DNA from 3 places in the Cupriavidus sp. GW823-FHT07A04 genome. Region 1 is predicted to be linked to each of the others. Evidence: predicted binding sites of a transcription regulator. Region 1 holds the regulator's gene; each other region holds the start of a gene.

Region 1 (3,249 bases):
GGCGCCACGATCATCATGTCGCTCCGCCACGGACCTATTCCCCGAGGTCGAAGGATGTTCGACGTTTCTGCCGATGAGACGCTGGCGCTTGGCCGAGCGGTTGGCCTGACCGAAAGCTACTGCGGGCAGCGTAAGGATACGCAGGGCCGGGACTCGATTTCCTGGAGCGTGATTGCCTTGCAGATGGCATGGCCGAGCGGTCCCGGGATGTCCGAAATGCTCATGCCCGGATCCGGGCGAGGCTTTGGGAGATAGCCATGGTTCAAAAGTTATTCCACGAACTGCCAGTGGATGAGCGCGAGGGTTTCGAGTCGGCTTGCGCACTGCATGGATTTGTACGAGAGGACTTCGATGTGGCTGCGGAGGAAGGCACTCCGTTGAGCGGCGGGCCGAATCGTATCTTGCGGGAGGTCATCGTCGCCCGTGTAGCCGGCGGCGAGGCTCGGCGCTATCCTGGCGGAGCTGGGGCCCCATGGACGGTGGCATTCGAGCAAGACCTGGAGCGGGATGTCTTCGGCTTTCCTCTTGCCGATTAATTGAGCCGTCGGGCGCGCCCCCCGAACTCGCGGGCCCTCGTCGATGAACTGGCTCAGTGCCTGCCCCCAAGGCTGGCAGTCCGGCACCAAAGCCCAGCTGGAGGGGTAGAGGCCACTCTCGCGCGTGGGCAGCAATAATCCACCGCTGTGGGCCACAGCAAGAGGGGGAAGAAGGGATCTTGGCGCGCGCGAGTGCAGAAAACGAAAACGGCGCCAAGGGCGCCGTGGGAAAATTTCGCTTTCCGTGGGAAAGTTCGTATCGTGAAACGACTAGGTAAAGCGTAAGCCGTTGATACTAATAAGAATTCTGGGGTGGCTGATGGGACTCGAACCCACGACGACAGGAATCACAATCCTGGACTCTACCAACTGAGCTACAGCCACCGTCGATGTCGTTCTGCTTGGTGCCGAACGACGAAGAACAAGATCATACAATGCCAAAAGCCGGATGGCTAGTACTCTGCACAAATTTTTTTTAGTGCCACCTGTTTAACCGGCCAGCTTGGAGGATTCCTCCAGCTCGAGCATTCGGCAGATAGCGGCCATGCTGCCAACCATGGTGCGTCGTTGCGCGCCCTGGTAGATGCGCACGCCTTTTGATTGGCGAAAGGGCACGGGCTTGACGGGGCGACGGGCGGAGAGGCGGTTGGCTGGCAGCATGGCTACACCTGGTGACTTGCAACAACAGTTAGCGGTACCCGCTACGCGGGTGCGTTGGCACAATCGGGTGTCGGCTTGTACGGGGATCGCCCGCCTCAGCCGCACTCGTCAGAAGGCGCCGGGGCGGATGAGGCCGACAGCGATGCCTTCTAGTGAGAACTCTTCGCGGCCGGCTTGCACGATGATGCTGGGGAAGTCGGGGTTCTCGGCGATCAGCTCGATGGTGTCGCCGCGGCGGTTGAGGCGTTTGACGGTGACGTCGTCGCCCAGGCGGGCGACGACGATCTTGCCGTTGGCGGCTTCGCTGGCGCGCTTGACGGCGAGCAGGTCGCCATCGAGGATGCCGGCGTCGCGCATGCTGAGACCACGCACCCGGAGGAGGTAGTCGGGCTGCACGTCGAACACCGATGCGTCGACCTGGTATTGGCGGTCGATGTGTTCGGCGGCAAGGATCGGGCTGCCGGCTGCGACGCGCCCGACCAATGGCAGGGTTAGCTGCATGACGCCAGCCATAGGCAGGGAGAACTGGTCGGGTAGCTCGGAGTCGCTACGGGAGACCTTGAGGCGAATGCCGCGGGAGGCGCCGGGGGTGAGCTCGATCACGCCTTTGCGGGCCAGGGCACGTAAATGTTCCTCGGCTGCATTGGGTGAGGAGAAGCCGAACTTGGCGGCGATCTCTGCGCGCGTGGGCGGAAAGCCCGTGTGCTGGAGGCTGCTGCGGATCAAGTCGAAAATCTGCTGCTGTCGCGGTGTCAGGGTCGCCATGGTCGCCGGTGTTTGAAGGCACTGTATGTTTAAACAGTATGCTGTGATTTTATACAGTATCGAGTGAAGTGCAAGCGGAATTTTTGGGAGTTTGCGCATTGACAGGTGCGTCCCGCGGGTCTTGGCGCGTGCCGTGGCGAGTGGGCGGAGGGTTACAATCCGCGGCACCTGAAGCGTCTTGCGTTGCGCACTGTTCAACTTTTCTGGGGCTCCCGAGCTCATTTCCGCCATGTCTCTCCTGCCTCGTGTCGTCGTGCTCGCTACCGGCGGCACCATTGCCGGTTCTTCTTCCAACCCAGCCAGCAGCGCGAAGTACCAGGCGGCGACGGTGCCGGTGACGGCGCTGCTCGATGCGGTGCCGGCGCTGGGCACGGTGGCGCGGATCGAAGCCGAGCAGGTTGCGCAGGTAGATAGCAAGGACATGTCGTTCGCGCTCTGGTCCAGGCTGGTGGAGCGCGTGGCGTTCTGGTCTGCGCAGCCCGATGTGTCGGGCATCGTCATTACGCACGGCACCGATACCCTGGAGGAGACGGCCATGCTGCTGCACCTGGCCTGCGTGGGTGGGGTGCCAGTTGTGCTGACGGCCGCGATGCGACCGTCGACCTCGTTGTCGGCGGATGGCCCGTTGAACCTGCTGGATGCGGTGCGCGTAGCGGCGGATGCTGGCGCGACGGCAAAGGGCGTGCTGCTGGTGATCAATCAGGAGATTCACGCGGGGCGCGACGTGATGAAGGCGCACACATCGGCGGTGAATGCGTTTGTGTCGCCGGTATCCGGGCCGATTGGTTTTGTTCAGGACAACCTCGTGCGCTTTGTGCGTACCCCCAGTCGCTTGCCGGCCAAGGCCTGGCCGGTCCCTTGCGCATGGCCGCAGGTCGAGATCGTGGCTAGCTATGCGGAGCCGGGGCGGATCGTGGTGGATGCCTTGGCGCAGGCGGGCGTGTCGGGCCTGGTCGTGGCGGCCGCTGGCAACGGGTCGGTTCACCAGTCGCTGGTGGAGGCGCTAACCGATGCTGCCGGCGCCGGCGTGGCAGTGGTGCGCAGTTCGCGCACAGGGGCGGGGCATGTGGCGATTCCAGCGCCTCCCCGGCCGGCGTCGGGCGTTTTTGTTTCGGCCGGCGACCTCAATCCTTATAAGGCGCGTGTGCTCCTGGCGCTGGCTCTGGCTGCGGAGCCAGGACTGGCAAAGGATCCGGCGGCGCTGCAGGCGCTATTCACCGAAAACTGAGGCGGCTTGCTCCGGATGGTAAAAGCACGCTATACTTTAAGGCTATTCAACCTTGCTGCA
Region 2 (3,249 bases), on a different contig from region 1:
GCGGATTTTCCAGCCAGCGCACCACCGCCAGCACATCCTTCACGTGCGTGGATTCCAGGAACTTCAAGCCGCCGAATTTCACGAACGGGATATTGCGCCGGACCAGCTCGATCTCCAGCTGCGCGCTGTGGTCGGCGGCGCGGAACAGCACCGCCTGCGACAGCAGCGCCAGCCCGGCCTCGCGCCGCGAGAGGATTTGCTCGACCACATAGCGGGCCTGGTCCGCCTCGTCGTTGACCACCACGATCTCCGGCTTCTCGGCCGAGCCGCGCTCCGACCACAGGTCCTTGGTATAGCGCTCGGCCGCCAGCCCGATCACCGCGTTGGCGGCGGCCAGGATGGGCTGGGTGGAGCGGTAGTTCTGCGACAGCGTGACCATGTCCGCGGCCGGCGTGAACTGCGCGGGAAAATCGAGGATATTGCGCACCGTGGCGCCACGGAAGGCGTAGATCGACTGGGCATCGTCGCCCACTACCGTCAGGCCGCGCCCGTCGGGCTTGAGCGCGAGCAGGATGGCAGCCTGCAGCGCATTGGTGTCCTGGTATTCGTCCACCAGCACGTGGTCGAAGCGCGCGCCCATGTCCTGCGCCAGCGCGGGCTCGGCCAGTGCCTGCGCCCAGTAGAGCAGCAGGTCGTCGTAGTCGAGCACCTGCTGCTTTTGCTTGGCTTGCACATAGCCGGCAAATAGTCCGCGCAGCGCATCCGTCCACATGGCATAGCGTGGGAACCATTGCTTGAGCACGTCTTCGAGCGGCGCCTGCGTGTTGACCACGCGCGAGTAGATCGACAGGCAGGTTTCCTTGCGCGGGAACCGCGAAGCCTGGGCCGACAGGCCCAGGTCGTGCCGCACCACGTTCATCAGGTCGGCGGCGTCGCCGCGATCGCAGATGGTGAAGCTGGGCGACAGGCCAATCGTTTCCGCGTACTCGCGCAGCAGGCGCGCGCCGATGGCGTGGAAGGTGCCGGACCATGTGAGTGCCGCGCGCCCCGCCCCGCAGGCTTGCATGCCCAGCGCCTGGTCGACGATGCGCTCGACCCGCCGCCCCATCTCCGACGCCGCGCGGCGCGAGAACGTCAGCAGCAGGATGCGGCGCGGGTCTGCGCCGCCCAGCACCAGATGGGCAACGCGGTGCGCCAGCGTGTTGGTCTTGCCCGAGCCGGCACCGGCGATGATCAGCAGCGGCGCGGCGGGCTCGTGCGTCACGGCCGCGCGCTGTTCCGGGTTCAGGGTGGACAGGTAGGCCGGCGTGTCGGGGGCGGCGGCATCCACGGTATCGGGCTGCTTGACGGCGGGTGCGTCGCAAAGCACGGCGCTGGGATCGGGATCGAGTAACACGGAGCGGGGGCCTTAGGGGATGCCGGGCGCAAGTGCGCTGGCCGGCATGGGCGGGGAAAGCTGCTGGCAACTGTATATCCATACAGCCGTGCTGCGCAAGCCGGGCATTGCGCGACGGCGCCCGGCAATAAAAAAAGGTGCCATGGAAGGCACCTTTCTGGGCGGAGGCGGCGGGCCAGTCAGTGGGCCAGTCAGTGGCTCAGGCCGCCTTGGCGAGCGCGCCGTCGAGCAGCTTGTGCAGCGCGTCCCACTCGGGCTCGCCCACATAGCGCTTGAGGATATGGCCGTCCTTGTCGATCACGAAGGTGGTCGGGGTCAGCTGCACTTCGCCGAATGCCTTGGCGGCCGCGCCGTCGGAATCCATTGCCACCTTGAACGGCAGCTTGCGCGTTTGCGCATAATTCATCACGTACATGGGCGGGTCATAGCTCATTGCCACGGCGACGAACTCCAGGCCCTTGTCCTTGAACTTGTCATAGGTGCGGACCATGTCCGGCATTTCCTTGACGCAGGTGACGCAGCTGGTGGCCCAGAAGTTGACCAGGTAGACCTTGCCCTTGAGATCGGCGGTGCTGACTTTTTCGCCGGACAGCAGCGTGAACGTGGCGGGCGGCGCCGCATTGGCGGGGGCGATGGCACGATAGCCGAACCAGCCCAGCACGGCAACCAGCAGCACGGCGGCGATCACAGGCCACAGCTTGCGCGAGGCGGTGCTTGCCGGGGTGGGTGCGGTGGGGGAAGCGGAGGTCGTCATGATGCTCGCCGACAGGTCAGACAAGCCACTATTCTACTGCCGCTGCCGAGGCGCTGCCGGCTGCATTCACCGAGCCGCCGCGGATGCGACGATTGGCCGCAGTCGGGTGCGCCATTGTGCGCCTCAATGCGCCTTGCTTGCCAAGGCCGAGCGGGCCTGGTCCAGCGCCTGCTCAAGGTAGGCGCCATAGAAATCGGGCTGCATGCCGCGCAGCGGCGTGGCCAGGGAGCGGCCGCGCGCGTCGAGGAAGAGCACCGTGGGCGCTACCGCCACATTGCGGCTGCGGGCCCATTCCCGCGCGGTGGTCATGCTGCCATCGGTGTTGCGCAGCGGCGTGTCGGCGGTCATGTCGAGCTCGCGCGCCTCGATTTCTCCCGCCGCGGCTTGCGGGCCGAGATAGTTGCGGCGCACCGTTTCGCAGTACACGCAGCCCGGCAGTGTCACCAGCACCACCAGGGGCTCGCCCCGGCTGGCCGCAGCGGAGGCCTGGGCGGCGAGATCGTTGACGGGGGGCAGGTGGGCCGTGGCGGCCAGGGCGCTCGTGCTTGCCGCAACCAGCATGGCGCCGAGCATCGCCGCGCCGGTACGGCGTGCGGTGCCAAAGACACCCCGGGGGGATGGCTGCATTGGCTGGATCGATGGCTGGGTTTGCATTGGCGGGTAATGTGGATGAGCGCTGGCACGCGGGTTCTACGATAATAGCGGCTTATTTCCGCATTCGCCGCCCTGATGCCCCACGCCTGGTTTCCACGGTTCTTCCGCTTGCCGCAGTCCCTGCTTGCCAAAGCCATCGTCCTGGGCGCGCTCGGCGCCGGGCTGATCGCCTGTTCACCCCGCTATGATTGGCGCACCATCCAGTCCAACGAAGGCGCCTACGCGGCGCTCTATCCCGGCAAGCCATCCGGCGCTGCGCGCGAGGTGGCGATTGCCGGGCGCAAGCTGCCCATGACGATGGACGCGGCCCGGGTCGACGAGACCTTGTTCGCCGTGGGCGTGGTGACCTTGCCCGCCGATGACGCCGAGTTGCGGCAGGCGGCGCTGGATTCCATGCAGAAGGGCTTGCTCGGCAACCTCGGGCCGCATCCCGCCGAAGCGGTCAAGACCCGCAAGGTAACGGTGATGTCGGCCGCATCGCCGGCCGTGGCGCTCGAGGGCGTGG
Region 3 (3,249 bases), on a different contig from region 1:
ATCCCGGTGACGCTGAGCGCCGGGACCGGGCTGGCGCCAAGCCCGTCGGCCGCGAATGTTTCGCTGGAGCGGCTGCGCGAACTGGGGGTTCGCCGGGTCAGCCTGACCACGTTGTTGCCGGGCGCGGCGGTAGCCGGGATGCGGCGCAGCCTGGATGCCGTGCGGGGGGCGGGCAGCGATGACGGGATGGCGGCCGCGGGGACGGCGAGCCTTGGGGCGCTGTTTGATGTGGCGGAGCAGATGGCTTTTGAAGATGCCCTGCTGCATTGACCGGGTCCGCGACAACGGTCGACCCAAGGCGCACACCCGGGGCAATCCACGTTTCTACCAGTCGCCATAGGCCGATACGATGCCACGCAGCAGCGCATCGCGTTCCGCGCCAAGGTGGGCGCCGCTCGCGTCGCCCGCGGCATCCTTGCCGACCGCGGTATGCACCACCACCAGGTTCAATGCGGGATCTACGAAGATGGCCTGCCCGTAGACACCCAGAAGGGCAAAGCGGCGGTGACTGCCGGGCAGGATCCAGGTCTGCAGGCCATAACCGTAGTAGGTGCTGCCGTGGTACTGCATGTGCCCTGGCCGAAATGCTTCGGGTTGCCGTGTTGCGTCCGTCATCGCGAGCAGGTGGTCACGTGATACCACGGCAGTGCCCCTCACCAGCCCATCGGTTGCCATCATCAAGCCCAGGCGGGCGTAGTCGTGCAGCGTGGCGTTAAAGGCGCCTTGCGCGAACACGTCCTGGTCGGCCGGGTTCACCAGCCAGGTCGCCTGCGCCTGGGCGCCGATCGGCTTCCATAGCTTCTCATCGACGTAGTCACAGAGCGTGCGGCGCGTGGCGCCGCGCAACACCAGCCCCAGGATCTGGGTCTGGGCCCCGGCATAGTTGAAGCGCTGCCCTTCGGGATCGCTGCGCGCCGTGATCAGCCGGGCGGCCTGAGCAACCCCAACCCGGCGCACGGCATCGTTGAACCTGGCCCGATCGTCGTGCTCCGAGTAGTCCTCGATAAACCGTGCGCCCGAGGACATGCGCATCAGATTCACGATTCGGGTCTGTCCGTACAGCGTGTCCTTGAGTTGGGGCGCATAGGTCTCGGCGGTGTCATCCAGCGAGCGGATGAAGCCCTCTTCCTGCGCCTTGACGATCGCCAGTGCGGTAATGGTCTTGGCCATCGAGTTGGAGAGCATCCGCATGTCGGCGCTGCGCATGTAGTTGTAGCGTTCCGCGACAATCTCGCCGTCCTTCACGACCAGAAGTCCAGTGGCACGCTGTCGCTGCATGTAGTCGTCCAGTGTCAGCTTGCGGCCACGAAAGCGGTAACTGAACGGCGTCTCGATGGCGGCCTTCTTCAGCGCAAGCGGATCGTCTGCCGGAGCGAGCGCACAGGCCGGATTGAAGCTGTCCATCGCGCTGAACGAACCGACGAGATAGGGCTCCGTGTAGGCTTGCTTCAGGCTGCGAGCCGGTGGATAGCCCTCGGCCCTGCCCAGGGATTCTTCGTCGGGAGCGGCAGCGCTTGCGCTGACGGCGAGCAAGGCAATCAGCGGGAAGCAGAGCAGGCGAGCGATCGTCATCATGGCGGGAAGTCATTGCGATGGCAGCATATTCTCATGCCACCGATGCAGCACGGCGCCGCTAACCATGATCAATTTCCATGGTTCGGCATCCCCATTGCTTCACCCTTGCGCGCATCCGTGATACTGTATAAACATACAGTACCCGGAAACTTCCTGTCAGTCCCCCCGGACTGAACCGCACGCATCACATGATCGCCGAACTCTTTCCCATATCGCCCGATACATCGGGCGATTCGCCTTTGGCGCAGCCGCCCGTGGCCGACCGGCAGGGGGCGCTGGACGCACTGGAGCAACGCTATCCCGGCCTGTGGCGGGCGGGGCAGCTTGGCCATCTGGGCCGGGCGGGCAGCGTGCCGGCCTTGCCGACCGGCCATGACGCGCTCTCGGCCGAGTTGCCCGGCGGTGGCTGGCCGGTGGGCGCGCTCACAGAGCTGCTGCTGGCCGACCCCGGCGTGGGCGAGTTGCGGCTGCTGCGCCCGGCCTTGCTGGCGCTAGCCGCGGCGCAGCGCCGGGTGGCGCTGATCGGGCCGCCGCACCAGCCCAATGCAACGTGCCTGGCCGAATGGGGTTTGCCGGCGCGCCAGTTGTACTGGGTGCGCCCGCCCGCTGGCGCGAGCCGGGCCGCGGCGCAGGCGGATGTGCTGTGGGCGGCGGAGCAGGTGCTGCGCAGCCAGGCCTTTGGCGGGGTGATGGTGTGGCTGCCCACGGCGCGTCCCGAGGCGCTGCGGCGCTTGCAGGTGCTGGCGCAGGCAGGAGACGCCGTGGTGTGGGCGTGCCGGCCGGCCAGCGTGCTGCGCGAGTCGTCGCCGGCGGTGCTGCGGCTGCTGTTGTCGCCGGCGCCGGGCAATGCCGTGTCGGTCACGTTCCACAAGCGGCGCGGCCCGGTGCGCGATACGCCGCTGGTGCTGCCGCTGGGCGAGATGGTGGCGGTGCCGGCCCCGTCGATGCCGGTCCCCCTGAATGCCCCGGTTTCCCAAGCCGTTGCGGGAGAGCAAGCCCATGTCGTACTGGATCGCGGTGCATCTGCCGCGCCTGTCGCTGGACGCGCTGCAGCCGAACTGGCCTGAGCCCGCCGCGCTCCGCGCCTGCGCTGGCCTGCTGCACCACAGCGTGCCGGTGGCGGTGATGGAGCGCGAGCGGGTGGTGCTGGCCAACGGCCCGGCGGTGGCGCTGGGGGTGCAGGCGGGGATGCGGCGGGGCGGCGTGCAGGCGTTGTCGGCGCAGGTGGTGCAACTGCAGCGCGAGCCGGCGGCCGAGGCGCAGGTGATGACGGCGCTGGCGCTGGCGTTGCTGCATTTCACGCCGCATGTCACGGTGCATCCCGATGCCGGGGTGGCTACCGTGATGATCGATGCCGGGGCCAGCCTGCGGTTGTTTGGCGGCCATCTTGCGTTGTGCCGGGCGGTGTATGCGCGGGTGCGGCGGCTGGGGGTGTTCCTGCAGCTGGGCTGCGGGCCGACGGCCTTCGGGGCGGCGTGGCTGGCGGCGCAGCCGCTGCGGCGGGATCGCCGGGGCGGGCTGGTGCGCCCGGCGCGGCGCGCGGTGGGGCCGCAGCGCATGGCGCGGCTGCTGGACCGGCTGCCGGTGGGCATGTTGCAAGGGCTGGCGGACGATGGCTGGCTCGATGGCATCGGCTGCCGGACCGTGGGCGAGGTGCGGGGCCTGCCGCGTGCC

What was found. The regulator LexA, encoded in region 1, represses DNA repair genes until DNA is damaged. The targets are predictions, from matches to a motif close to ACTGTATNNNNATACAGT.
Region 2: a site for LexA is predicted at 1,406-1,423, ahead of AC1Q7Q_RS15625 (ATP-dependent helicase). Genes of this name have one in related genera too.
Region 3: a site for LexA is predicted at 1,698-1,715, ahead of imuA (translesion DNA synthesis-associated protein ImuA). Genes of this name have one in related genera too.

What each region holds. Positions count from the first base shown of each region.
Region 1 is NZ_JBXAHA010000006.1:380,387-383,635, reverse strand. It holds gene AC1Q7Q_RS13435 (class I SAM-dependent methyltransferase) at 1-255, shown strand, start outside; gene AC1Q7Q_RS13430 (hypothetical protein) at 258-536, shown strand; tRNA gene AC1Q7Q_RS13425 (tRNA-His) at 845-920, opposite strand; gene AC1Q7Q_RS13420 (hypothetical protein) at 1,026-1,196, opposite strand; gene lexA (transcriptional repressor LexA) at 1,305-1,961, opposite strand; gene AC1Q7Q_RS13410 (asparaginase) at 2,191-3,189, shown strand.
Region 2 is NZ_JBXAHA010000008.1:131,623-134,871, reverse strand. It holds gene AC1Q7Q_RS15625 (ATP-dependent helicase) at 1-1,270, opposite strand, end outside; gene AC1Q7Q_RS15620 (TlpA disulfide reductase family protein) at 1,536-2,090, opposite strand; gene AC1Q7Q_RS15615 (thioredoxin fold domain-containing protein) at 2,214-2,717, opposite strand; gene AC1Q7Q_RS15610 (hypothetical protein) at 2,820-3,249, shown strand, end outside.
Region 3 is NZ_JBXAHA010000007.1:137,909-141,157, reverse strand. It holds gene AC1Q7Q_RS14035 (isocitrate lyase/PEP mutase family protein) at 1-270, shown strand, start outside; gene AC1Q7Q_RS14030 (serine hydrolase domain-containing protein) at 325-1,575, opposite strand; gene imuA (translesion DNA synthesis-associated protein ImuA) at 1,764-2,642, shown strand; gene AC1Q7Q_RS14020 (Y-family DNA polymerase) at 2,575-3,249, shown strand, end outside.